2 regions of the Exiguobacterium sp. SH3S1 genome follow, and region 1 is predicted to be linked to the other one. Evidence: a T-box and tRNA genes for the amino acid it is inferred to sense, from the RefSeq annotation. Region 1 holds a T-box; the other holds one or more tRNA genes.

Evidence for each region. A T-box is a leader RNA that pairs with one kind of tRNA and senses whether it is charged. The one in region 1 lies ahead of ileS (isoleucine--tRNA ligase), so its partner is inferred to be a tRNA-Ile.
Region 2: it encodes a tRNA-Ile, which carries the amino acid that the T-box ahead of ileS (isoleucine--tRNA ligase) is inferred to sense. The anticodon was not compared.

What each region holds. Positions count from the first base shown of each region.
Region 1 is NZ_SJUW01000001.1:237,479-249,284, forward strand. It holds gene EVJ26_RS01220 (RluA family pseudouridine synthase) at 1-596, opposite strand, end outside; gene lspA (signal peptidase II) at 596-1,069, opposite strand; gene ileS (isoleucine--tRNA ligase) at 1,129-3,855, opposite strand; T-box leader at 3,905-4,125, opposite strand; gene EVJ26_RS01235 (DivIVA domain-containing protein) at 4,128-4,673, opposite strand; gene EVJ26_RS01240 (YlmH family RNA-binding protein) at 4,692-5,462, opposite strand; gene EVJ26_RS01245 (YggT family protein) at 5,463-5,735, opposite strand; gene EVJ26_RS01250 (cell division protein SepF) at 5,740-6,207, opposite strand; gene EVJ26_RS01255 (YggS family pyridoxal phosphate-dependent enzyme) at 6,231-6,884, opposite strand; gene pgeF (peptidoglycan editing factor PgeF) at 6,881-7,642, opposite strand; gene ftsZ (cell division protein FtsZ) at 7,696-8,841, opposite strand; gene ftsA (cell division protein FtsA) at 8,889-10,178, opposite strand; gene EVJ26_RS01275 (cell division protein FtsQ/DivIB) at 10,407-11,177, opposite strand; gene murG (undecaprenyldiphospho-muramoylpentapeptide beta-N-acetylglucosaminyltransferase) at 11,191-11,806, opposite strand, start outside.
Region 2 is NZ_SJUW01000017.1:16,484-28,289, reverse strand. It holds gene EVJ26_RS13455 (PstS family phosphate ABC transporter substrate-binding protein) at 1-865, opposite strand, end outside; gene EVJ26_RS13450 (peptidoglycan D,D-transpeptidase FtsI family protein) at 1,018-3,075, opposite strand; gene EVJ26_RS13445 (superoxide dismutase) at 3,229-3,837, opposite strand; gene EVJ26_RS13440 (alpha-amylase) at 3,922-5,391, opposite strand; tRNA gene EVJ26_RS13435 (tRNA-Ile) at 5,514-5,587, opposite strand; tRNA gene EVJ26_RS13430 (tRNA-Met) at 5,592-5,668, opposite strand; gene EVJ26_RS13425 (Na/Pi cotransporter family protein) at 5,784-7,430, opposite strand; gene EVJ26_RS13420 (hypothetical protein) at 7,613-8,071, shown strand; gene EVJ26_RS13415 (methyl-accepting chemotaxis protein) at 8,093-9,778, opposite strand; gene ispG (flavodoxin-dependent (E)-4-hydroxy-3-methylbut-2-enyl-diphosphate synthase) at 9,997-11,118, shown strand; gene EVJ26_RS13405 (hypothetical protein) at 11,189-11,773, shown strand; gene EVJ26_RS13400 (NAD(P)H-hydrate dehydratase) at 11,806-11,806, opposite strand, start outside.

The DNA.
Region 1 (11,806 bases):
TCTGTAACCGTCATGCGCTGACGATCGTTCGTGTCGCGCCCGATCGGCGCCTCGATCGATCCGAGCTCATGGACGAGCTCGCCGTGGACGAGTGCGACGTATTCACGTTTGATCGTTCTGTCTTTCAACTGTTGCGCGAGTGACTCGTGCGCCATATCGTTTTTCGCGACCATGAGCAGTCCCGTCGTATCTTTATCGATGCGATGGACGATACCCGGACGCTTCACCCCATTGATGCCTGAGAGGTCGTCACAGTGATACAACAGCGCGTTGACGAGCGTGCCAGACGTATGACCGGCCGCAGGGTGCACGACCATGCCACGTGCTTTGTTGACGACGATGACATCCTCGTCCTCGAACACGACGTCGAGCGGAATATTTTCGGCGAGGACTTGGAGTTCGACGGCTTCTGGCACCGTCACGACGACTTCGTCCCCTTCTTGCAGTTTATAGTTCGGCTTCACGACTTGACCGTTGACGAGCAGGTCCCCCGCCTTGATCCAGTCTTGGATTTGCGAACGTGACCAGTCACTTCGTTCGCTCATCCATTTATCGATCCGTGCCTTTTCTTCGGCGACAAATGTGTAAGTTTCCATTACGATTGTCCCCTTTCTTTGTTTAATTTTTCTTCGAACAAGACGCCGATGATCATAAAGATGACCCCGAACGTGAGTGCCATATCGGCGACGTTAAAGATTGGGAAGTTGTAGCCAAACGGGTACGTGTCGACGAAGTCGACGACCTCGCCCCGGAACAGACGATCGATAAAGTTGCCGATCGCTCCGGCGAGCAGTAAGCCGACACTGTAGCCGAGCAGTTTGAACCCGTTCACTTCTTTATGCAAGAAGTAGATCAGACCGACGACAACGACGGCGGTGACGACGAAGAAGAACACCATCTGTCCTTCGAGCATGCCCCAGGCCGCGCCTCTGTTGCGGTACGATGTCAAATAGAGCCATCCCGGGATCAATTCGATCGATTGACCGATCGTCATCGTCTGGACGACGATCCATTTCGTCACTTGGTCGAGCAAAATGAGAACGACTGCTAATCCGTAATAACGTTTCATCAAATTCTCCTTTCAAGTCATAAGAAACCGGAGTGGACTGTGCGCCACTCCGGTCCGGCTCATGCGATGACTTCTGTACAGCGCGGGCAAAGTTCTGGATGATCTGCGTTCTGACCAAGTTCGGTCGAGTACGTCCAGCAACGGGCACAAGCGGCACCGTCTGCTTTCGCGACGCTGATCTTCGCCGTCGCGTAGTCGACGTCGGCCGTATCGACGTAGTCGAGTTGTGACACTTGCAGGAGTTGACGAACGTTATCGATCGTGTCGAGCAGCGCTTTCGTCTCACCCTTCGGCGCGACCTGAAGTTTCGCTTCGAGCGGTTTCCCGATCAACTTCTCGCCGCGGGCGATCTCGATCGCTTTCAAGACGTCGTCGCGGAACGTGAGGAATTTCGACCATTTCGCGAGTAATTCCGTCTCTGCTTCCGTGAGCGGCGCCACTTCTTCAAGGTCCGACAAGAAGACGCTATCCGCCGTCTTGGCCGGGATTTCTTGCCAGACTTCGTCCGCCGTATGCGGGAGGACCGGGGCAAGCAGTTTCGTCAACGTGATGACTGCATCATACATGACCGTCTGAACGGCACGACGACGCGCATCGTTTTCACGTTCGATGTAGAGGATGTCTTTCGTGAAGTCGAGATAGAACGACGACAACTCGTTGACACAGAAGTTGTGGCTCATGTGGTAAACAGCCATAAAGTCGAACGTATCGTACGCTTTGACGACTTTCGTCTGAAGTTGTTTCAGCTTCGTCGCCATGAAGCGGTCGGCTTCCGGCATGTCTTCGAACGCGACGCGCATCGACGGATCGAACCCGTTCAAGTTACCGAGCAAGAAGCGTAACGTGTTACGGATCTTCCGGTATACTTCTGACACTTGTTTAAAGTTGTCATGCGAGGCGCGGACGTCTGACTGATAGTCGACAGACGCGACCCAAAGACGTACGATTTCAGCGCCGTACTGTTTAACGAGGTCGTTCGGTGCAATCGTGTTGCCGAGCGATTTCGACATCTTCCGGCCGTCGCCGTCAAGGACGAAGCCGTGACTGAGGACGTTGCGATACGGTGCTTTGCCGGTCGTCGCGACTGCAGTCGACAGTGACGAGTTGAACCAACCACGGTATTGGTCCGAACCTTCTAGGTACAGGTCGGCCGGACGGCGCAAGTTGTCGCGCTGTTCGAGCACGCCTGCGTGTGACGAACCTGAATCGAACCAGACGTCCATGATGTCGACTTCTTTACGGAACTCGCCGTTTGGACTGTTCGGATGTGTGAAGCCGGATGGCAACAAGTCTTTCGCTTCGCGCTCGTACCAGACGTTTGATCCGTGCTCATGGAACAAGTTGGCGATATGGTCGATCGTTTCGTTCGTGATGATTTCCGTTCCGTCTTCTGCGTAGAAGATTGGGATCGGCACACCCCATGCCCGCTGACGGCTGATGACCCAGTCGCCACGGTCACGGACCATGTTGAACAGGCGCGTCATGCCCCATTCCGGTACCCAGTTCACTTCTTCGATCTCACGCAACATGTCGCTGCGGAAGTCTTTGATCGAAGCGAACCATTGCGGTGTTGCCCGGAAGATGACCGGCTTTTTCGTACGCCAGTCGTGCGGGTACGAGTGCTTGATGAATTTGAGCTTCAACAAGTTGCCATTTGCTTCGAGCTTCATGCCGATCTCTTTGTTCGCATCTTCATAGAACAGTCCTTCAAAACCTGGTGCTTCGTCCGTCATATACCCACGGTCGTCGACCGGGCACAACACGTCAAGTCCGTACGCTTGGCCGACACGGTAGTCGTCTTCCCCGTGGCCAGGTGCGATATGGACGCAGCCTGTCGCTTCAGCCGTGACGTGGTCGCCAAGGATGAGGAGTGACGTCCGGTCGTAAAGCGGGTGCTGTACCGTCATGTGTTCGAACTCGCGTCCGTTCCAAGATCCGCTCACTGAGTACTCATCCCAGCCAAGTGCTGTCGTCACTTCTTCGACGAGCGTCTCGGCAACGATATACCCTTTGCCATCATGCTCGATCCGTGTGTATGTCAGCTCATCGCTGACAGCGATCCCGAGGTTGGCCGGAATCGTCCACGGTGTCGTCGTCCAGATGACGAAATGGTCGGTCGTCCCGAGGACGCCTTTGCCATCGACGACTTGGAACGCCACATAGATGGCTGGTGATTTTTTGTCATAGTACTCGATTTCCGCCTCAGCGAGTGCCGATTCAGAAGACGGTGACCAATAGACCGGTTTTTTCCCTTTATAGATGTATCCTTTTTCAGCCATCGTGCCGAACAGGCGGATTTGCGCCGCTTCATATTCAGGCTGGAGCGTGATGTATGGATTGTCAAAGTCAGCGAGCAGTCCGAGACGCTTGAACTGTTCACGTTGTGAGTTCACTTGCTCCATCGCGTAAGCGGCACATTTTTCGCGGAACTCGGCGACAGTCATCTCTTTACGGTTGACGCCTGCTTTTTGAAGCGCGTTCTCGATCGGAAGACCGTGTGTGTCCCAACCTGGGATCATCGGTGATTGATAGCCGTTCAACGACTTGAAACGGACGATGATGTCTTTTAACACTTTGTTGAGTGCATGGCCCATATGGATGTCACCGTTTGCGTACGGAGGTCCGTCATGTAGAATGTATTGCGGCTTTCCTGCATTCTTTTCTTGAACGCGGTTGTATAAGTCCATCTGCTCCCAAGCCTCGTGCATTGCTGGCTCGCGCTTCGGCAAATTTCCACGCATCGCGAATTCTGTATCAGGCATCAATAATGTGTCTTTGTAGTTCATTGAAACTCCTCCTGCATCTTTTTTGAAAAACAAAAAAAACCCGCCCCTAAATAGGGACGAGTTCATCGACTCGCGGTACCACCCTACTAATCTCAAGTAGACCTTGAGACCGCTCTCGGTAACCGATAACGAGGTCAAGCGGTCACGCTTACTCAATTCAGCATGACACTCATAGGGGATACCAAATAAAGTCTTTCTCTTAGGCTTGCACCTTCCCTAAGTCGCTTCGTAGGTGTGACTTTATTGACGTGTCCTAATCAACGTATTGTTTATTATCCGTGATGTTTGTTTGGTGTGACTTCGTCGTCATTATACGCAAGTTCACTCGTATCGTCAAGAACCGTCTGGACAGGCGGCTCTCCGACAATCGTGTCCCATTCGGTACTATTTAGAAGTTCCATCTGTGCGTCGACGAGAACACGGAACCGGGTCCGGTACAGTTCGACTTTTTTCAACATTTGAATGACTTCACGCTCTGCCATCTGCTCTTTACGCGACGCTTCCTCTTCTCGGGCGAGCGCTTCGCGTTCAGCCTGCTTCAAGATGAGGCTGGCTTCTTTGGCCGCATTGGTCTTGACTTCTTCTGCCGCCTCTTGTGCGACGATAATCGATTTATTCAATGTGTCTTCCATCGAGGAGAAGTAGTCAATACGGGCTTGCATATCGTTGACGAGTTCTTCGTACCTTCTATTTTCACGAATCAATAGCTCAAACTCTTTAATGATTTGATCTAAAAATTCATTGACCTCATCGATATCGTACCCGCGAAAACGAGTCGAGAACTCTTTGTTATGAATATCAATCGGTGTCAACGCCATTCGACTTTCCTCCTAAATTCAACGTATGATGCCATACTGGATTTTTATTTTCTCACGCTTTGTCGAGCCGAGGATTGCCGTCAATTTGACACGACCGTAACCCCGGATTGAAACCAAATCGTCTGGTTCGAGTAAAAAACTCGCGTCCGTGATCGCTTTATGATTGACTTTGCAGTCACCATGTTTGACGAGCGCCTGTGCTTTCTGGCGCGACAGACCGAGCACCTCGCTCACGACCGCATCAAAGCGGAGTGAGGAGACGATGCCAAACTCGTCGCTCCATTTGACTTCTGGGACGGTCAAAATCGATGCGGCCGGCACATCAGACAACCGCACCCGGGCTTTGCCGACGCGATCCACGTTCATTTCGATGAATCCAGCCGCATCAGCCGTCGTCGCGAACTGAGCGATCCCGTCAGCGAGGACAACGTCGCCAAACTTTTGCCGCTTCAGGCCCGCGTTAAGAAGCGTGCCTGTCACTTGGCGGTGGGTCAAGTCGACAAACTTCGTCGGATAATCGATTTGAAGAATCTTGACTTCAAAGTCGTTCACGTCGAGCTCATAGTAGTCGGGCGTCAATAAAAGCCGTTTCCGCTCAGCTCCAGGGAAACCGCCGTCCTCGTAGATGGCGAGCCGTTTGCCAACGAGTTGCCTGACGATTTGTTGCTCACGTGGGTCTAAAAAATCCGTCAATTTAAACAAGTAGTTGTCCTCGACTTGTCGCACCCAGTCGAGCACTTGCTCGACAAACGGGCGTTCATTCGGTCGATAATGATCGAAGACGCTCATTTACAGACCGAAAATCGCTCGCACTCCTGCTTGCGCCATACGAAGCACGAACAGGGCGACGATTGGAGAAATGTCGAGCATACCGCCGATTGGCGGGATGATCCGACGGAACGGGTTAAGAAACGGCTCACACAAGTATGTCAAAATTTGTCCGAATTTTGATTCTCTCGCATTCGGGAACCACGATAATAAAATATAGGCAATCAAGACCCAACTATAATATCCAAGAAGCGTAACAATCGTATTGCCTAATGCAGGGATCGCATTTTCCATTCATTTACCACCCTTTACTGTTTAGTTCGTCCTCCGAAATCAAATTCGAAATCGATCCAGTCAATTCGATATTGTTCGGAGCACATAGAATCGTGTTATGTCCAATCGACGTCATCGTTCCTTCTAGGGCGTAAACGACACCCGACAAGAAGTTTACAACTTGACGAGACTGCTCTTTCGACATGCGCTGAAGGTTGACGATGACGGCACGATTTTCTTTCAACTGGTCGCCAATATCTTGTGCCTCGGCAAAGACGCGCGGTTCAGCAAGAACGACTTTCGAACGTTCTTTCTTCTTCGTGTTTAGCGCGACGAGGTTGTTCGATGGTTTCGGACGCTCCTCGGTTTTGACGAGCGCATCAGTCGTCGGTTGAGTGTTCGTCTCTGCGACAGCATACTCTTCCCCTTCATACGCGTGATTCGGATCTTCCTCAAGTCCAAAGAAGTCTTTCATTTTGTTTTTGATTGACATAACGGATTCCTCCTTAGAATATATTATTGCACAAGTACGGTCCCAATACGAACAAACGATGCGCCTTCTTCGATTGCCAACTCGTAGTCGTTAGACATACCCATCGACAATTCGTTGCATGGTGCATGTTCGAAGCGATTTGCCGCGACGCGGTCGCGCAATTCGCGTAAAGCACGGAATGTTTCACGGATCACACCTTCATCTTCTGTGAACGGAGCCATCGTCATCAGTCCGATGACCCGAATATGGCGATACTGTCTACAGTTCTCGATGAACGGGATGACTTCCTCTTTTTCAAGCCCATGTTTTGACGTCTCGCCCGATACGTTCACTTGGACGAAACAATCGATGACACGGTCGGACCGTTTGTCAATCTCTTCGGCGAGCGATAATCGGTCGAGCGAATGGATTGCGGCAACATGATCGATGACTTGTCTCACTTTGCGCGTCTGTAGACTGCCGATAAAATGGAACTTGGCGTCCGACGGCATCGCATTGACTTTCTCGAGCAAGCCTTCCGGACGGTTCTCACCGAAATCACGGACACCTTCTGCGTAAAGCGCGTTCGCGACGTCGACACCGACCGACTTCGTGACCGCAATGAGCGTCACCGCTGTTTCCGATTGAAGGTTCTCAATATTCTGTCTCACTTGTTTGACGTTATCAGCTATGCTCACAATTTCTTCTCCTTGACGAGGACGGCGGCAAATCGACGCTTGGCGTCTCCGTTCCGATACGAGAAAAAGTCTCGATCGGAAGCGGTCGACAAGTTCGACTGCGTGACGTCCATGTTTCTTTCGACAGCGAGTGTCTCATTGACTCGTTGCAATGACAGATTCGCATGACGTTCTGATTCGTTATACACCGAGGCCGCATATGCTTCGGGCGAGACGGCATTGACGGCATCGAGGACACGGCGGTCGACTTCATAATGCTCGGCCGTGATGGCCGGTCCGACGTACATCTCGATGTCGTGTTCCGGAACCCCGAGCCGAGCGAATGCGTCCGCCATCGAAGACACGATGTTTCCGACCGTCCCTTTCCATCCGGCATGAGCCATGCCGATGATTCCGTGATCTTTCGCACAAAAGAACAACGGGACGCAATCGGCGAACACGAGAGCGAGTGGCAAATCGGTAGCGGTCGTGACGAGTCCGTCAGTCGCTTGAATCGCCTCATCGTATCGATAGGCGCCTTTGCCCTTGTCCGCTTCGTCGACGGTCGCGACACGCGTCCCGTGCACTTGATCGGCCCAAACCGAATCGATAAGCGACAAGTTTGCTTCGGTGAAGAAACGTTCCCGGTTGGCAATGACTTGTTCCGCGTCATCGCCGACGTGCAGACCGACATTGCCTTCATTGTGTCCATCCGTCCGCGTCGTCACATAAGCCAGATAGCGATACGCCTCGGTTTCCCATGTATGTATGAGTTGCATACCAGTCTCCTTTTTTAGAAAAAGGGGGTGCCGAGAACGGCCCCCCCTGTTGTTTAGTTACGGCGTTGTCTTACGAACGCTGGGATGTTGATCGTCTCGTCTGGGACGTCCCCACCATAGACTGGTCTATGGAAGTTCCCTTCTTCTTGTTGAGCAGGTTCAGTCGGTTTCGGTTGAACTTCTTTGTTCGCCTCAGGCTCCGCTTGTTTCTTCGGTTGCTGAAGGAACGGGTTCGTGCCTTGTGACTCTTCCGCAAACTCAGTCGCGATGACAGTGACGATGATCTCCTCGTTCAAGTTTTCGTTGATGACCGAACCAAAGATCAAGTTCACTTCTTCATCAGCGGCGCTTTGAACGATTTGAGCAGCCTCTGTTACTTCATACAAGCTGAGGCTGAGTCCACCTGTAATGTTCATCAAGACACCTTTCGCGCCTTCGATCGAAGACTCGAGCAGTGGAGATGAGATCGCCTTTTTCGCTGCTTCGATGGCACGGTTTTCACCAGTCGCCACACCGACACCCATGAGCGCCGATCCTTTTTCCGTCATGATCGTTTTCACGTCGGCGAAGTCAAGGTTGATCAAACCAGGGATGGCGATCAAGTCTGTGATCCCTTGGACACCTTGGCGAAGCACGTTATCCGCTTCGCGGAACGCTTCGATCATCGGCGTGTTCCGCTCGACGATTTCAAGCAACTTGTCGTTCGGGATGACGATGAGTGTATCGACTTTTTCTTTGAACGCTTGGATTCCGTGTTGCGCATGCTGCATCCGTTTGCGTCCTTCGAACATGAACGGTTTCGTGACGACACCGACTGTGAGCGCTCCGATTTCTTTTGAAATCTCAGCGATGACTGGTGCAGCGCCCGTACCTGTTCCCCCACCCATACCGGCAGTGACGAAGACCATATCGGCACCGTCAAGTGCTTCGATCAATTGCTCACGGCTTTCTTCAGCCGCTTTCTTACCGATGTCCGGGTTCGCACCGGCACCAAGGCCGCGTGTCAATTTAGCGCCAAGCTGAAGCTTGACGTCCGCTTTCGACATATTGAGTGCTTGTGCGTCTGTATTGACCGCGATGAACTCGACACCTTGCACTCCGTGCTCGATCATTCGGTTGACGGCGTTTGAACCACCACCACCGACTCCAATTACTTTAATTTTTGCTACGGCGTCAATCGCCTCATCAAAGTACATCATTTCAGGTATCCCCCTACGTAATTTCCAATTGTTAACACATCATCAGCTTACACGCCAAATAATTTTTCCATTAAACGCCCGAATCCATTTTTAGATTCGCGCTCTGTTGTTTCAGGCTCGTCATCACGATCGATGTCGCGTTCTGTCCCGCCAGTTGGTGTCGGAACAGTCACGCGCTCATCTGGCTTCTCAAGTTGCGACTTCGAGACATGATGGTCGCTCATGAGCACATACTTGAGAACGCCGACAGCCGTCGCGTATTTCGGATGTCTGACACCAATCGACGAAGGTTGGTAGAGTCTTGTCTTTTGACCCATGACGCGCGTCGCCAATTCCTGGATGCCAGGCAAGGCAGCCGCTCCGCCACAGAGGAGATAACCTCCGCTGAGCGGTGGAACACCTACCTTTTGCACTCTATTCAACACGAGTGTGAACATTTCCTCTATTCGCGCCTCTAAAACGTAACTAATTTCTGTTTGTGGCTCGAATGCCACTTCCCCATTAATATTCGTGAATGAGAATCCTTCAGAAGCGTCCGCCATTTCTTCGAGCGCGAGTCCGTATTCTTCTTTCGCCACTTTTGCGTCTTGGTACTTACAGTTGAGTTTATATACCAAGTCTCGCGTCATGTGGTCCCCGCCGACTGGGAGGATATACGAGTAGACGAGATCACCGCGATAAAATACAGAGACGGTCGTCTTTTCGTGTCCGATGTCGACGAGGCCGATCCCAAGGTCGATTTCATCGACGGAAGCAGCACTCATTCCGAGCGCCAAGTTACCGAGTACAAATCCTTCTAGCGTAAGGCCTGCCCGTTCAATCGAACGACGGATGCTATGTAGGACCGTTTTTGAACCCGTTACCATTTTTCCGTGCATCTCTAACCGGTAGCCGAGCATACCACGGGGATCGACGACCCCTGTCTGTTGGTCGACTGTGAACGACGTCGGGATGACATCGATGACGCTCATCTCATCCGGCAAACGCATCACTTGCGCCGAATTGATGACTTCGATGACGTCGACGTCCGTGATCTCTTGGTCTTCTCGTTTCACCGATGCGATCCCATGACACGGGGCAATTTGGATATGTTCCCCTTCGATGGCAACATATACCGAACGAACTTGATCACCGAGCGCCGCTTCGGCATGTTCGACGGCTTGCTTAATGGCTTGAACCGTTTTATCGATGTCGACGACGGCGCCACGTTTTACTCCTGCAGACGGGGCGCACCCCTCCGCCAAAATGTTAAGCGTTCCTCCGAGCAATTCGCCCACGACGAGCTTAATTTCTGACGTTCCTATATCCAATGCGGCAACATAACCGTTCGCTTCCAAAAGGGAAACACCTCCGCGCTTAAATTTCTGTTTCTGAATTTCCGTTACATTGTTACAGATATCCAAAAATATTGATAGGTCCGGCAAGATATCTCACGTCTAAGTTTACAACAAATAACATAGTGAGAAAAGGTAGAATCCTACAAATTAAGCGGTTTTGGGGTGTCAATTCGATTACAAACCATAAAAAAACAGTCCTTACGTGTCTAAGGACTGTAAAAAATCAGATTATTCTTTCGTTTTTTCGTAAGGGACGAAATAAAAGCCTCCGTCCATGACGACGGTTCCGCGTTGACCTTTTGGGATGTTTTCAAAGATATCCCCGTATTTTGAGACGGTTTGGCTCAGTTTGAACGTCGGTGTGAGCAACGTGTTTCCATCGTTCATATAAATCTCATACCGGACTGGTTCATCCTTTTTTTTCGAAAAGACGATTTCAGACATCCGGGCCCGCATCGCGTCATCGACTTGCTCGAGTTCACTTGCCACTTTCTCGAGCTCGGCGACGTCCGTGAACTCACGTAAGAGCGGACCATCCTGCAACTTCTCCGGATCATCGATTTGTCCGGTCGGGTGAAGTGATCCGTCTGCGAGCACGACGACTTCTTCTGAGTCGTTTCGCGAGTAGGCGATCATCTTCTCTTCCTCGATGTCCACGGTGACGATGTTATACCAAGACCGATCGACTTTGACGTCCCGCACTCCCGGGAGTGCGCGAATCGTCTGCTCGATGTCGTTCGGAGAGATGCGAACAATCTTTGAAGACGTGTCGAGATCCGTTCCCTCAAGGACGTAAGCTTCAGTCAACCAGTCGAGTCCGGACACATTCACTGCCTTCACGTCAGAAACCGACGTCTGCATATAGACGACGAGTGCGATGAGCACGGCAAACAAGAGTAGAATCGTCGCCAAGCGTCGATTCGCTTTTTTGCGCCGTTGGTCCTTCATATACGGAATACGATCTTCCAAACTGCGAACGGTATTCTGACGCGTCTCCATTAACTTCTCTCCTTTATCGGCTTACTTCTTCAACAAGATCGGCGAGTGATTCCGCGGCGTGCGGGAATCCTAATCGTTTCGACGCTGCGGCCATCTCGTCATGGTGATTCAAGACGTGACGGATCGACGCGACGAGCGTGGCGCCTGTCAATGCTTGCTCTTTAATCAGTTCAGCGGCACCGCTCTCGACGAGCGCCGACGCATTTTTCGTCTGATGATCCGCTGTCACGTAAGGGCTCGGGATTAAAATGCTCGGCAAACCGAGCGCAGTCAATTCCGAGATTGTCGAAGCACCGGCCCGTGAGACGACGAGACTCGCACAGGCGAGGAGTTCTGGCATATCGTAGACGTAGGGCAAGATTTGGACGTTATCTGAGCTCGGCGCTTTGGCGACGACATCGTCAAAATGCACTTTTCCGGTCACATATAAGACGTTCACAGGTTCAGTCGCGAGTTCCGGGATCGCCTCGATGACCGCTCGATTGATCGCTTCCGCCCCACGGCTGCCGCCATAGATGAGAACAATCGGTCGTTCGTCAATCCCGTACTCGGTGCGCAGTTTCATCTCGTCTGCCGTTGTCTTCAAGACCTCACTACCCCGTGGATTCCCGATGACTTGCACGTTCGCC
Region 2 (11,806 bases), on a different contig from region 1:
CTTCTTCAGCAAGTGCTCCGGCATTTTCGTTCATAAAGCGTGCGAAGTTTACAACTTGCGGCTTTTCTTGCATCGAGGCGTTGTTCACGTACGTGTAGATTGGACGTGACAGTGGGTATTCGAACGATGTCACGTTCTCAGCTGTCGGCTCGATGCCGTCTACTTTCAACGATTTCAACGTGCCTTCGTTTTCAATGTAGTACGCGTATCCGAAGAAACCGATCGCATTTTTCGTTCCGGCAACTCCTGTTACGAGGACGTTGTCGTCTTCTGACAACTGTGCATCTTGGCGAACGTCTGTATCATCGAGAACTGCTTCGTTGAAGTAATCGAACGTACCTGAGTCTTTACCAGGTGAGAAGAATGAGATCTCTTCATCTGGCCAGTCCGAGCGGACGTCTTTCCATGTCTTCACGTTCATATCTGTCCACATCTTGTTGAGCTCATCCATCGTGATGTCATCGGCCCAATCGTTCTCTGGGTTGACGACAACCGCTAATCCGTCAAGCGCGACCGCGATTTCTGTGTACTCGACGCCGTTCGCTTCAGCTTCGGCTGCTTCTTCTTCTTTGATTTCACGCGATGCGTTCGAGAAGTCTGTCTCCCCGGTCACGAAACGTTTGAAGCCGCCGCCCGTTCCAGATACACCGACCGTTACTTCAACGTCTGGCTGTTCAGCTGAATACTCTTCAGCGACCGCTTCCATGATTGGGAATACGGTAGACGAACCGTCCATGACGACTTTACCTGAAAGTGCGTCTCCTTCGGCTCCACCGTTTTCTTCTTCATTGTTTCCACACGCGGCACCGACGATGGCCACCGAAGTGATTGAAGCGAGTAAAGCTGATTTTTTCATCCAAGACATTTCTGACGTCCTCCTTGAGTTTGCTTTGATTTGTGTTGTGGGTCTGTTGTTTCGTCCTACAATTAACATCCTAATAAACTACTATTAACGATAAATAAACGGAACGTAAAAGAATTGTAAAGATAAAAAAAGAAGCCACCGAAGTGACTTCTTTACTGGAGCTGTGCTTGGACGTCTTCTAAATCAAAATATACTTTCATGATGTCATGGGCGACGCGCGTGTTGACGCCTTCTGCCTCAAGACCTGGCATGATGATTGCCCACGCGATCTCTGGGTCGTCGTACGGAGCCCAGCCGACGTGGTTCGAGTTAAGCGTCTTGATCGGCTCACCTTTATCGTTTCGTTTCGCTTGGCCGTCCGGCCCTTCCGCGATCGCTTGCGCGGTCCCGGTCTTACCGGCCGCCGTCATCCCCGTCTGTTGGAGAATCCGCGACGTCCCGCTCTCGACCCCTTGACGGAAGCCTTGACGCGAACGCTGGATGAACTCGTCGCGGATGTCGACTTTGTTCAGCGCTTTCGGCTGGAACGTGCTGACGACTTGTTTGTTCATCTCATCGAGCGAGCCCGGTTCAATGATCTCTTTTAACAGATGCGGCTGCACCCGATATCCGCCGTTGGCAAGCGTCGACGTATATTGCGCGAGTTGGATCGGCGTGTACGAGATGAACTGACCGATCGACATATCCATCAACAGTGTGACGCGGTCGGGTACGCTCCGGAAACCGATTGATTCGTAAGGAAGATCGATGCCCGTCTCGATCCCGAGTCCGAACTGTTTATAGTAGTGCTCCATCGTATTGAACGCCTCAGTGACGTTGTCACCGACGATTTGGCCGGTCGAGTAATAATCGGCGAGCCTGAGCGCGATCTGGAACATGTAAATGTTCGACGACATGGCGAGCGCATCGAGGTCGTTGATGTTCCCCATGTTCCGGTAAGACGATTTGAGCGAAGACCCGATGCGGATCGGCGCGTCGTAAATGTATTCGCCCGGCTTGATGACTTCTTCTTCAAGTCCGAACGCGACGGTCGCCCCTTTGATCGTCGAGCCGATTTGGCTCGCCCGGAGCACGGTTCCTGTCGAGACGTCTTTAAACTCGTTCGTCTCAAGATCTAACTCTTGCCCAGACAAAGCGAGCAGCTCGCCCGTCTTCGGATTCATGACGACGACGAAAGCCCGGTCGAAGTGCGGACTCCCCGAACGCCCGGCACGGATCGCCTTCTTCAAGATCTCATCGACTTCTTTTTGGAATTCGATGTCCGTCGACAAGATGATGTCTTTTCCGGGATTACCGCTCACGCGCGTAGGCTCACCGACCGGTTGGCCTTTATACGTCGTGAACACGTCATAGGCCGGGGTCCCGCGTAAAATATCTTCATATTGCTGCTCGAGATAAGACGTCCCGACCCGATCGTTCAACCCGTAGCCTTTCGCTTGATACGAGGCCCGTTGCTCGGCCGGGATTTGACGATAGCTTCCGAGGAAACTTTGGAACGTTTCACCGAACGGATAAGCCCGCTGGTAATACGGTTCGACGCTGACGCCTGGCAACAGCTCCAAGTTTTCTTCGATCAAAGCCATCTCTTTCGGCGACGCGCCGATCTTGATGACTTGTGGGTCTAACGCGTACCCGCTCTCCATATTATGTTTGATGGCGATGATCTCTTCGGTCGCATCATCGAACGTGATCTCTGCTTGTGTGATTGAATCAAGCAGCAACTGATCGACTGCTTGGTTCGACAAGGCGGCCCGCTCTTCTTCCGGCAGCTCGGCGAGAAGCGATTGAACTCGTTCTTGCGAGCGCTCGGGATCGATGGCGATCCAATAGTCCTTGCGGTCCCGTTCGGTCACTTTGCGGTCTTTCTCCGGAATGTCGACGATCTTAGCAAGTTTGACCGCAACATCGAGACGCTCCTCCGTTTTCGTCACTTGGGAGCGACGGTACATGACCGAATAGTTCGAGATCGTGTCGGCCAACACTTGCCCGTTCCGATCGTAGATTTTGCCGCGAGGCACCTCGTACTTGATCTTGCTCGACTCGGTCTTTTGAACTTCTCGGGCGATCAACTCTCCGTTGACGATTTGGACGACGCCTAACCGAAAAATCAACGTCGCAAACAAGATGAAGACGATAAAGAACAATAAATTTAACCGTAACGGAAGGTGGTTACGCCGTTTTTTCGGCACTTTCACACGGTGTCTAGCCAATTCAGTTATCTCCTTCCACATTCAGTTGCTTCTATATTATACTTTTCTGTATTTCTATTTTCAGACTCGATTTTCACTATATCATAATTTGTTTACAAATTAATGAAATGTAGAAAAAATCCCGAGATTCAACCGAATCTCGGGATCGTGTCATTATTTGGCGTCAGCGTAAAGCTTCGCGACGTAATCCCAGTCGATGACGTGGAAGAACGCTTGGATGTAGTCCGGGCGACGGTTTTGATAGTTCAAGTAGTACGCGTGCTCCCAAACATCGAGTCCGAGGATCGGCGTGATGCCTTCCATGATCGGTGAATCTTGGTTCGGTGTCGACGTGACTTCGAGCTTGCCGCCTTTGACGACGAGCCAAGCCCAACCTGAACCGAAACGAGTTGTAGCGGCTTTCGTGAACTCATCTTTAAACGCGTCAAAGCTGCCGAACGCTTCGTCGATCGCCGTTGCGAGTTCGCCCGTTGGTGTCCCGTTCTCGTTTTTCTTCAACAACTTCCAGAAGAACGAGTGGTTCCAATGGCCGCCGCCGTTGTTACGAACAGCTGTCTGAATGTCAGCAGGAAGCGAATCGAGTTTTTGGAGCAAGTCTTCAAGTGAAGAGTACTCTACATCTTTTCCTTCGAGTGCATTGTTCACGTTCGTGACGTAAGCGTTGTGGTGTTTCGAATGGTGGATTTCCATCGTGCGTGCGTCAATGTGTGGTTCGAGTGCATCGTATGCGTAATCAAGTTGTGGTAATTCAAATTTAGCCATAACTAAAATCCCCCTTTAAATTGGTTTGAACAACGTTCGCTTTAAATGTAACAGATTTGTGACGGCTTACTCAATTGTAAAGGCTTATTCCACCTCTTCGTCCGGCAACGCCCAGACCGAGATCGATCCTGCCGCTACTTTAAATACCCCTTTTCCATCTTCGTCAATCTCGATGATTTCATCGATCGTCTGCGTCAAGTCGACCCATTTCTCCCCGGCACGATATTCCCCGACGTACATCCGTTTCTCCGCCTCCTCGTTATTCGAGATGATGACGGCACAACCTGAGCGCTCGATGTCCTCGCTACCGTGTCGGACCCAGCCGATCACGTTCTCGTTATCGAAGTAATCATCTTGCTGCCCGTATGCTTTTTCGCGACGTGCGTACAGAAGCGGATCGATGGCCTGTTTCTTCCCTTCAGTCGGGTGGGGCCCGTTGATGCCGTAGTAATCCCCGTAGAAGACGCACGGATAACCGTCTCGGCGAAGCAAGATCAGACCGTAAGCACTTTGTTTGAACCAATCTTCGACCCATGATTCAAGCGCCTCGGCCGGCTGTGAGTCATGGTTGTCGACGAACGTGACCGAGTGAAACGGGTGGGACTGGACGAGCGTGTCGTCAAAAATCGTCCGCAAATCGAACGATGCGCCTTCGATCGAGGCACGTTGCAAATTGTAGTGGAGCGGCACGTCGAACAAATCGACGTGGTAGTCGATGTTGTCTAAAAAGGCGCGGCAATCTTCGAGCTCTGACTTCCAAAACTCACCGACCAAGTAAAAGTTCTCACCTTTTTCATCTTTCATCGTTTGGCTGAACTCTTTGACGAAATCATAGTTGATATGTTTGATCGCATCGAGACGGAAGCCGTCACATTTCGTCTCTTCGATGAACCACTTGCCCCAACTTAACACTTCTTCCTGGACTTCCGGATGATGATAGTCAATGTTCGCGAACATCAGATAATCGTATACGCCGAACTCACTATCGACGTTGTCATTCCATTTTTTGTTATCGCCTAAGATGAAGAAGATACCCCTATGCTCGCTCGCCGCGTCATAGTCCGTGCCGTTGAAATGATGGAAGTTCCATTTGAACGACGAGTACTTATCGTTTCGTTCTTTATAATCAAACTTCGTCCACCCTTCGATCTCAAACGGTTCTTCCGACAACACTTTCGTCCGGTCTTCCGAGTCGACTTCTAACACGTCGAACTTCTCGGTTGCGTCGGCTCCAGCTTTATGGTTCAACACGACGTCCATATATACTTGCATCCCGAGCTCTTGGGCGTGTTTCGTCGCCTCAAGCAGCTCTTGCTTCGTCCCATATTTTGTAGCGATGGTCCCTTTTTGATCAAACTCGCCTAAATCATACAAATCATAGACACCATATCCCGTATCCTCATCATTTTGACCTTTTGTGACAGGTGGCAACCAAAGTGCGGTGATTCCTGCTTTTTTCAACTTAGAAGCACGTTCTTTCAATCGCTTCCAATGCTTTTGGTCAGCCGGGACGTGCCATTCAAAAAATTGCATCATCGTATGATTTCGTTCCATCTTACTTCGCCTCGTTTCATATTTTTCAAAAATAAAATGCTAACGAATATTTACCCACGTCTTCACTTTTGAAAACAAAAATGTAAATAAAAAGACAGCTTTCATCAGAAAGCTGTCTTTGATGGACCCTGTAGGACTTGAACCTACGACCGGACGGTTATGAGCCGTCTGCTCTAACCAGCTGAGCTAAGGGTCCTTATTGGTAGCGGCGGAGGGAGTCGAACCCACGACCTCACGGGTATGAACCGTACGCTCTAGCCAGCTGAGCTACACCGCCACGTTGTTATACAGTAATAATATACTGAATGAAGCCGCCACTGTCAATGAAAAGTCATATGTACGAAAAAAAGTCCTACTACTTATAACTTAAGTAGCAGAACTTTTTCGAAACGTTAGACCGATACTTCGTTCGTTGCGTCTTCGAGTGTGATTTCCGTTATGTTCATCGCATGGTCACCGATCCGCTCAAGGTTCGAGAGCATATCGACGAAGAACATACCAGCTTGGCCGTCACATTCACCTGTGTTCAAACGAACGACATGATTTTTGCGGAACTGGCGCTCGAGCATGTCGAGTTTCGCTTCCATCTCGATGACTTGACGCGCCTCGACCATGTCACCGCTCGCGAGCGTTTGGAGTGACTTCTCGAGTGTGGCCCGTGTCAGATCATACATTTCCGTCAATTCTTTTTGAGCTCCCGGCGAGAGCGTGATGCGTGTCGCCGTCTTATAGTCGATCAACTCGATGATGTTCTCAACGTGGTCACCGATTCGCTCGATATCGTTGATGGCATGCATGAGTGTCTTATGTTGTTGTGATTCGTGCTCCGTCAAATCGACGGCCGCGAGTTGAACAAGATAATCCGTAATTTTAGAGTTCAGCGAGTTTAACGCATCTTCAATGTGCGCTGATTTTTCCGCGTGCTTCTTGTCACCAGTCTCCATATAAGAACGTGCCTCATCAAGACCAAGCTTCGCGAAATCACCCATGCGGATGACTTCATATTTAGCTTGTTCGACCGCGATTGAAGGCGACTGTTGAATGAAGATTGGGTCCAAGTGTTGCGCTTTCGTATCAACGATTGAATCTTCGCCTGGTACAAGTTTCGTCACGACCCAGGCAATTGTCCCGATGAACCAGAACTGGATCAATGTGTTGGCGACGTTGAACGTACCGTGGGCGAAGGCGATTTGCATCTTCGCCTCAATGTTAAGGAAATTTGTAATCCAGAAAATGTATTGCGTAAAGAGCGGTAAGATAATCAAGAACATGGCCGTCCCGACCAAGTTAAAGATGACGTGGGCCGCAGCTGCGCGACGAGCCGCGACTGACGCACCGAGTGCAGCGAGAACCGCTGTGATTGTCGTCCCAATGTTATCACCGAACAAGACCGGTAGAGCGGCCTTCAAGTCGATCGAACCACCAGCGTATAGTTCCTGGAGGACACCGATCGTCGCTGATGACGATTGAACGATCAACGTGAACACCGTACCGACGACAACTCCGAGGATCGGGTTTTGACTCATCGATTGTGTGAGTTCGAAGAAGTACTCGCTCGTACGGAGCGGACGCATGCCGTCTCCCATAAGTTCAAGACCGTAGAAGAGAGCTCCGGCGCCAAAGATGATTTGACCCATATGTTGAAACTTCTCTTTTTTAAAGAAGAACAACAGTGCAGAACCGACGGCAATCATCGGGAGCGCATACTCACCGATATCAATTCCGATGATGAACGCTGTCACCGTTGTCCCGATGTTCGCACCCATGATGACCCCGATCGCTTGACGGAGCGTCATGAAACCGGCACTGACAAGACCGACCGTGATAACTGTCGTACCTGTAGACGTCTGAAGAAGAATCGTAACGATGATCCCGGCTAGTACTCCGAGGAATGGATTCGTTGTATACTTATCAAGGATGTCGCGGAGTCGATCTCCTGCAGACTTTTGAAGGCCGTCTCCCATCGATTTGATACCGAATAGGAAGATCCCTAATCCTCCAAAAAACATGAATAACATTTCTTGCAAATTGTATTCCACGATTTTTGTACCCCTTTTGATTGTGAATTGGTTGTGTTTAATTGGTTCTTATTGCCTTACTCATTATGCCTTCTTCCCTGAGTTGATGTAAACACGTTTAATGTTAAGGTTTTATTAAATAGTTGTCTTATTTTTATGTATTTTAGATGATTTGTACTATAACAGAATGGGGTTTTGTCTGTATGCTTAAAACGACATCAATGTTTATCCGCCATAGCCTGCTACCTACGAAGCAAACGCTACGGCTTCGTCTGGCTCCGCTGCACACTTATATGTTGGCGAGCCTCGTCTTTACAATCGTCGCGACTGTTTTAGATTACCTCGTCTTGCGACCCGATTTTTTCGCACCGATGTGGTTGTTTTTACACGGGTTCGCCATCTTCTTCTTCTATATGACTTGGGTCGCCGTCGCCGCCTTGTTCGTTCAACTCGTGACGAGACTTCGAATGAAGAAACCGTGGCCGTATCGGCAAGCTTGGCCTTACGCGGTCGCGATGACACTCGTGCCGACGCTCGTGCTCGTCGCCTTGTATCACTTTATGCCCGCACTTCTTTGGCTCGGCTTTGTCGTCACGATCGTCTTCTTGACCGTCCCGCTATTCCAAATTCCGCTTAAACAAAAAAAATCGGGACGGCGCTAATACGCGCTGTCCCGATTTTTATCACGTCTTCGGTGCAAGTTCAGTAAGTACTTCCTGCAGCCGTCGACTTTGATGACCGAGGTCTGTCCCGGCTGCTTGTAACGTTGCTTGAACGTCCGTCCATACTTCGACCCCTTCGTACAATTCGTTCAACTTCCGCTCGAGCGTCAAGCCGATTTCTTTCAGTTGTTCGTTCGCTTCCGCCATGTGGAGCAACTGACTTCCCGTCGCGGCCGTCTGATCCGTGATCGATTGGAACTCAGCCATCTGGTCGCGCACTTCGTGATTGATTCTCGCAATCCCTGCCTCAACTCGGTCCAACGTCTCACCTAAATGAAGGATATCGTCGCCGAAGCGAATCATATCGCTAAAAATCTCTTCCCGTTCGGATTTGATTTGTCCGATTGCCGCAACGGCAAGTATCGAAGATTCATTCGTCACTTTCGCTAGCTGACCGACTTCATGAGCGACGACAGCAAACCCTTTTCCGTGTTCCCCGGCGCGAGCCGCTTCGATTGAGGCGTTCAATGCCAACATCTTCGTGGCTGCCGCGACCGATAAAATCGTCTGTAGCGCTTCGTCGGCTCGTTCTGACGTTTCCGCGCTGTCGCGTAAACGCTCTTGGATACCGCCCGCCTTCTCTTTGAACTGCTCGCTCACGCCTCTGACCGAAGCAAACGAGGCGATTTCGCTCGAAATCGTTTGTTGCAGCGCTACCGCTCTCAAGTCGACAGCCGAAATATCTTGTTTGAGTGCCGCGACATGGGCCGCAATGTCCGTGAAGCGATGCGTCGATTCACTCGTAAACGCCTGATACGATCGACTCGTCTGTTCGACCGTACTTGCGACTTCTTTAAAAGCGACAACTTGTTGTTCATTTGATGCAAGTTGCCGCATGAACGTCGGCAAGCTCGTCTCAAACGCCAAAGACGTCTCGTCCATCGTCAGCAACGACTTTTTCCACAGACCGATGAACGTATTGTACTCACGCTCTAAACTACGGATCTCGAACGACTTGGCTCCTAAGTCTACTTCTTTAAAAGCACGCGTCTCTACCGCCTCACGCAGTCGCGTCGCAAACTGCGATAACGGTCTGACTTCGCGACGAATCATCCGAGAAAATAAATAGATAATGATTCCCATCGCTATGATGATCACAGCGAAAAGCGCCTGTCGAAGTTCCCACATCGAGCCAAGTACCGATTGTCTCGTGACAGCCAATACGTAATGAGCTTGTAGTTCTGGGATCGGAACCGCTGCTAAAAAGAAATCGTCTCGTTCAATGACTGCGAGTTCGTTCACTGTCACTTCATTAAATTTGTCTTCAAGCTGCTTGCTCGCTTTTTTTCCTGTCAATTGCTCGACTTGCTCGTCTCGAATCAAGTACTGACCGGCCTCGAGTCCGTCCGCTGATAAAATTGACGCCTGTTGCATGTACGTCGACTTCAATGAGCGTACCAACCCTTTTTCATTTGATAGGTATGCCCCGTACGTCGTTTTGACCGTCTCGCGCATGACTGTCGCTTCTCGGAGTAAGCGCTTCTCGACTTCAGCTGTCAACAGGTGTTCCGCTTTCAGGGCGAACCAACCGAACGTCGTCAAAAACAGGATGACGACAAGCGGCATCAGCGTCCATTGGAGACGTCGCTCAATTTTGACGCCGTCGGGACGTCGCTGCTTCCACAGCTGTTGCAATCGCGTTAACACATCTAATCCTCACCTTTCTCAAGTTACTATTCGTCCGATATATCGGTCTTGAGACGGTGGAAAATTATGAAGCCTCTGTTAAGATAACGTTAGACTTTGTAAAGAGCACATCTCAGGAGCGCTTGCCGGGTGCTTTTTCACAAGCATTTCGTTATGATAAGAAAGAAACCAACCATCTAAATCGATTGGAACCTTTCCAAAAGAAGGAGATTACGTATATGTCAGAAATTTTACACCGTTCATTAACTCGTCCGATTCGTGTCGGCAACGTCATCATCGGAGGATCTGATGAAGTCGTCATTCAGTCGATGACGACGACGAAAACGCACGACGTCGAAGCGACTGTCGCCGAAATTTTACGTCTTGAAGAAGCAGGTTGCCAAATCGTCCGCGTCGCTTGTCCAGATGAGCGAGCGGCCGACGCGCTCGCTGAAATCAAGAGCCGCATCAACATCCCGCTCGTCGTCGATATTCACTTCGACTACAAATTGGCGTTGAAAGCCATCGAAAGCGGTGTCGACAAGATTCGGATCAACCCTGGTAACATCGGTCGCCGTGAGAAAGTCGAAGCGGTCGTTAACGCCGCTAAAGCGAAAGGCATCCCGATCCGCATCGGTGTCAACGCCGGATCGCTCGAGAAGCAATTCCTCGAAAAATACGGATATCCGACAGCCCAAGGCATGGTCGAAAGTGCGATGCATCACGTCAAGATTTTAGAGGACCTCGGTTTTTACAACACGATCATTTCGCTCAAAGCGTCTGACGTGAACCTTGCCCTCGAGGCGTACACGCTCGCCGCGAAGACGTTCGACTACCCGCTCCACGTCGGGATCACTGAATCAGGACCACTGTTCTCAGGATCACTCAAATCAGCGGCCGGACTCGGTGCGATCCTCTCACTCGGGATCGGCTCGACGGTACGTGTGTCGCTGTCTGACGACCCTGTCGAAGAGATCAAAGTCGCCAAAGAAGTGCTCAAGTCGTTTGGCCTAGCCGCTAACGCCGCGACGCTCATCTCTTGCCCGACATGCGGCCGCATCGAAATCGATTTGATCTCGATTGCGAAAGAAGTTGAAGAGTACATCCAAAACATTAACGTCAACATCAAAGTCGCCGTCCTCGGCTGCGCGGTCAACGGACCAGGTGAAGCACGTGAGGCGGACATCGGCATCGCCGGTGCCCGTAACGAAGGCCTGCTCTTCCGTCACGGGAAAATCATCCGTAAAGTACCGGAAGCAACGATGGTCGAAGAGTTGAAGAAAGAAATCGACGCCATCGTCGCCGAGAAACTTGCCGCGCGTGAGCTTGAAGAACAACAACTTGCCAACCAATCTAACTAATCTCTCGCCCGCTCGGTTGCAACCGAGCGGGCTTTTGATACAATGAGTGTTATGGCAAGGAGGAATCAAGATGCACATTGGGATAGATTTAGACGGAACCGTCACGGATCCGCAAAGTTGCTTTCACTATATGAACGACATGCTCGGTTACGCCATCGATTATCATCAGGCGACCGAATACGAGCTCCATACGTACACGAATATGACGCAACATGATTTTTGGACGTTCATGATCGAACACGGTCATGAAGAAGCCATCTATCGGCGTTCACTCCCGCACTCTGAAGTGAACGAAGTGCTCTGGCACATTCGGAAAACGCACCAACTTCACTACGTGACGGCGCGCAGCGAGGCCGTTCGCTCTGTCACCGAGGACTGGATCAAACAGTACGAACTGCCGCTCGACTCATTGATTATGACAGGCAGTCACGACAAAGTCGGCGTAGTCAAAGATCTCGCGCTCGACTTGTTCATGGAGGACCGCTATGAGAATGCCATCTCGATCCATGAACAGACATTGATTCCAGTGCTCTTGTTCGATGCCCCGTATAATCGTCGACCGTTACCGGACGGGGTGAAACGCATCACGTCTTGGAACGAGGCACTCCATCTCGTCGACCGCTTCGAGACTACAAAATCCATCATTACCCTATAAAAAAGAGGAATCCGCCGCTGGATTCCTCTTTTC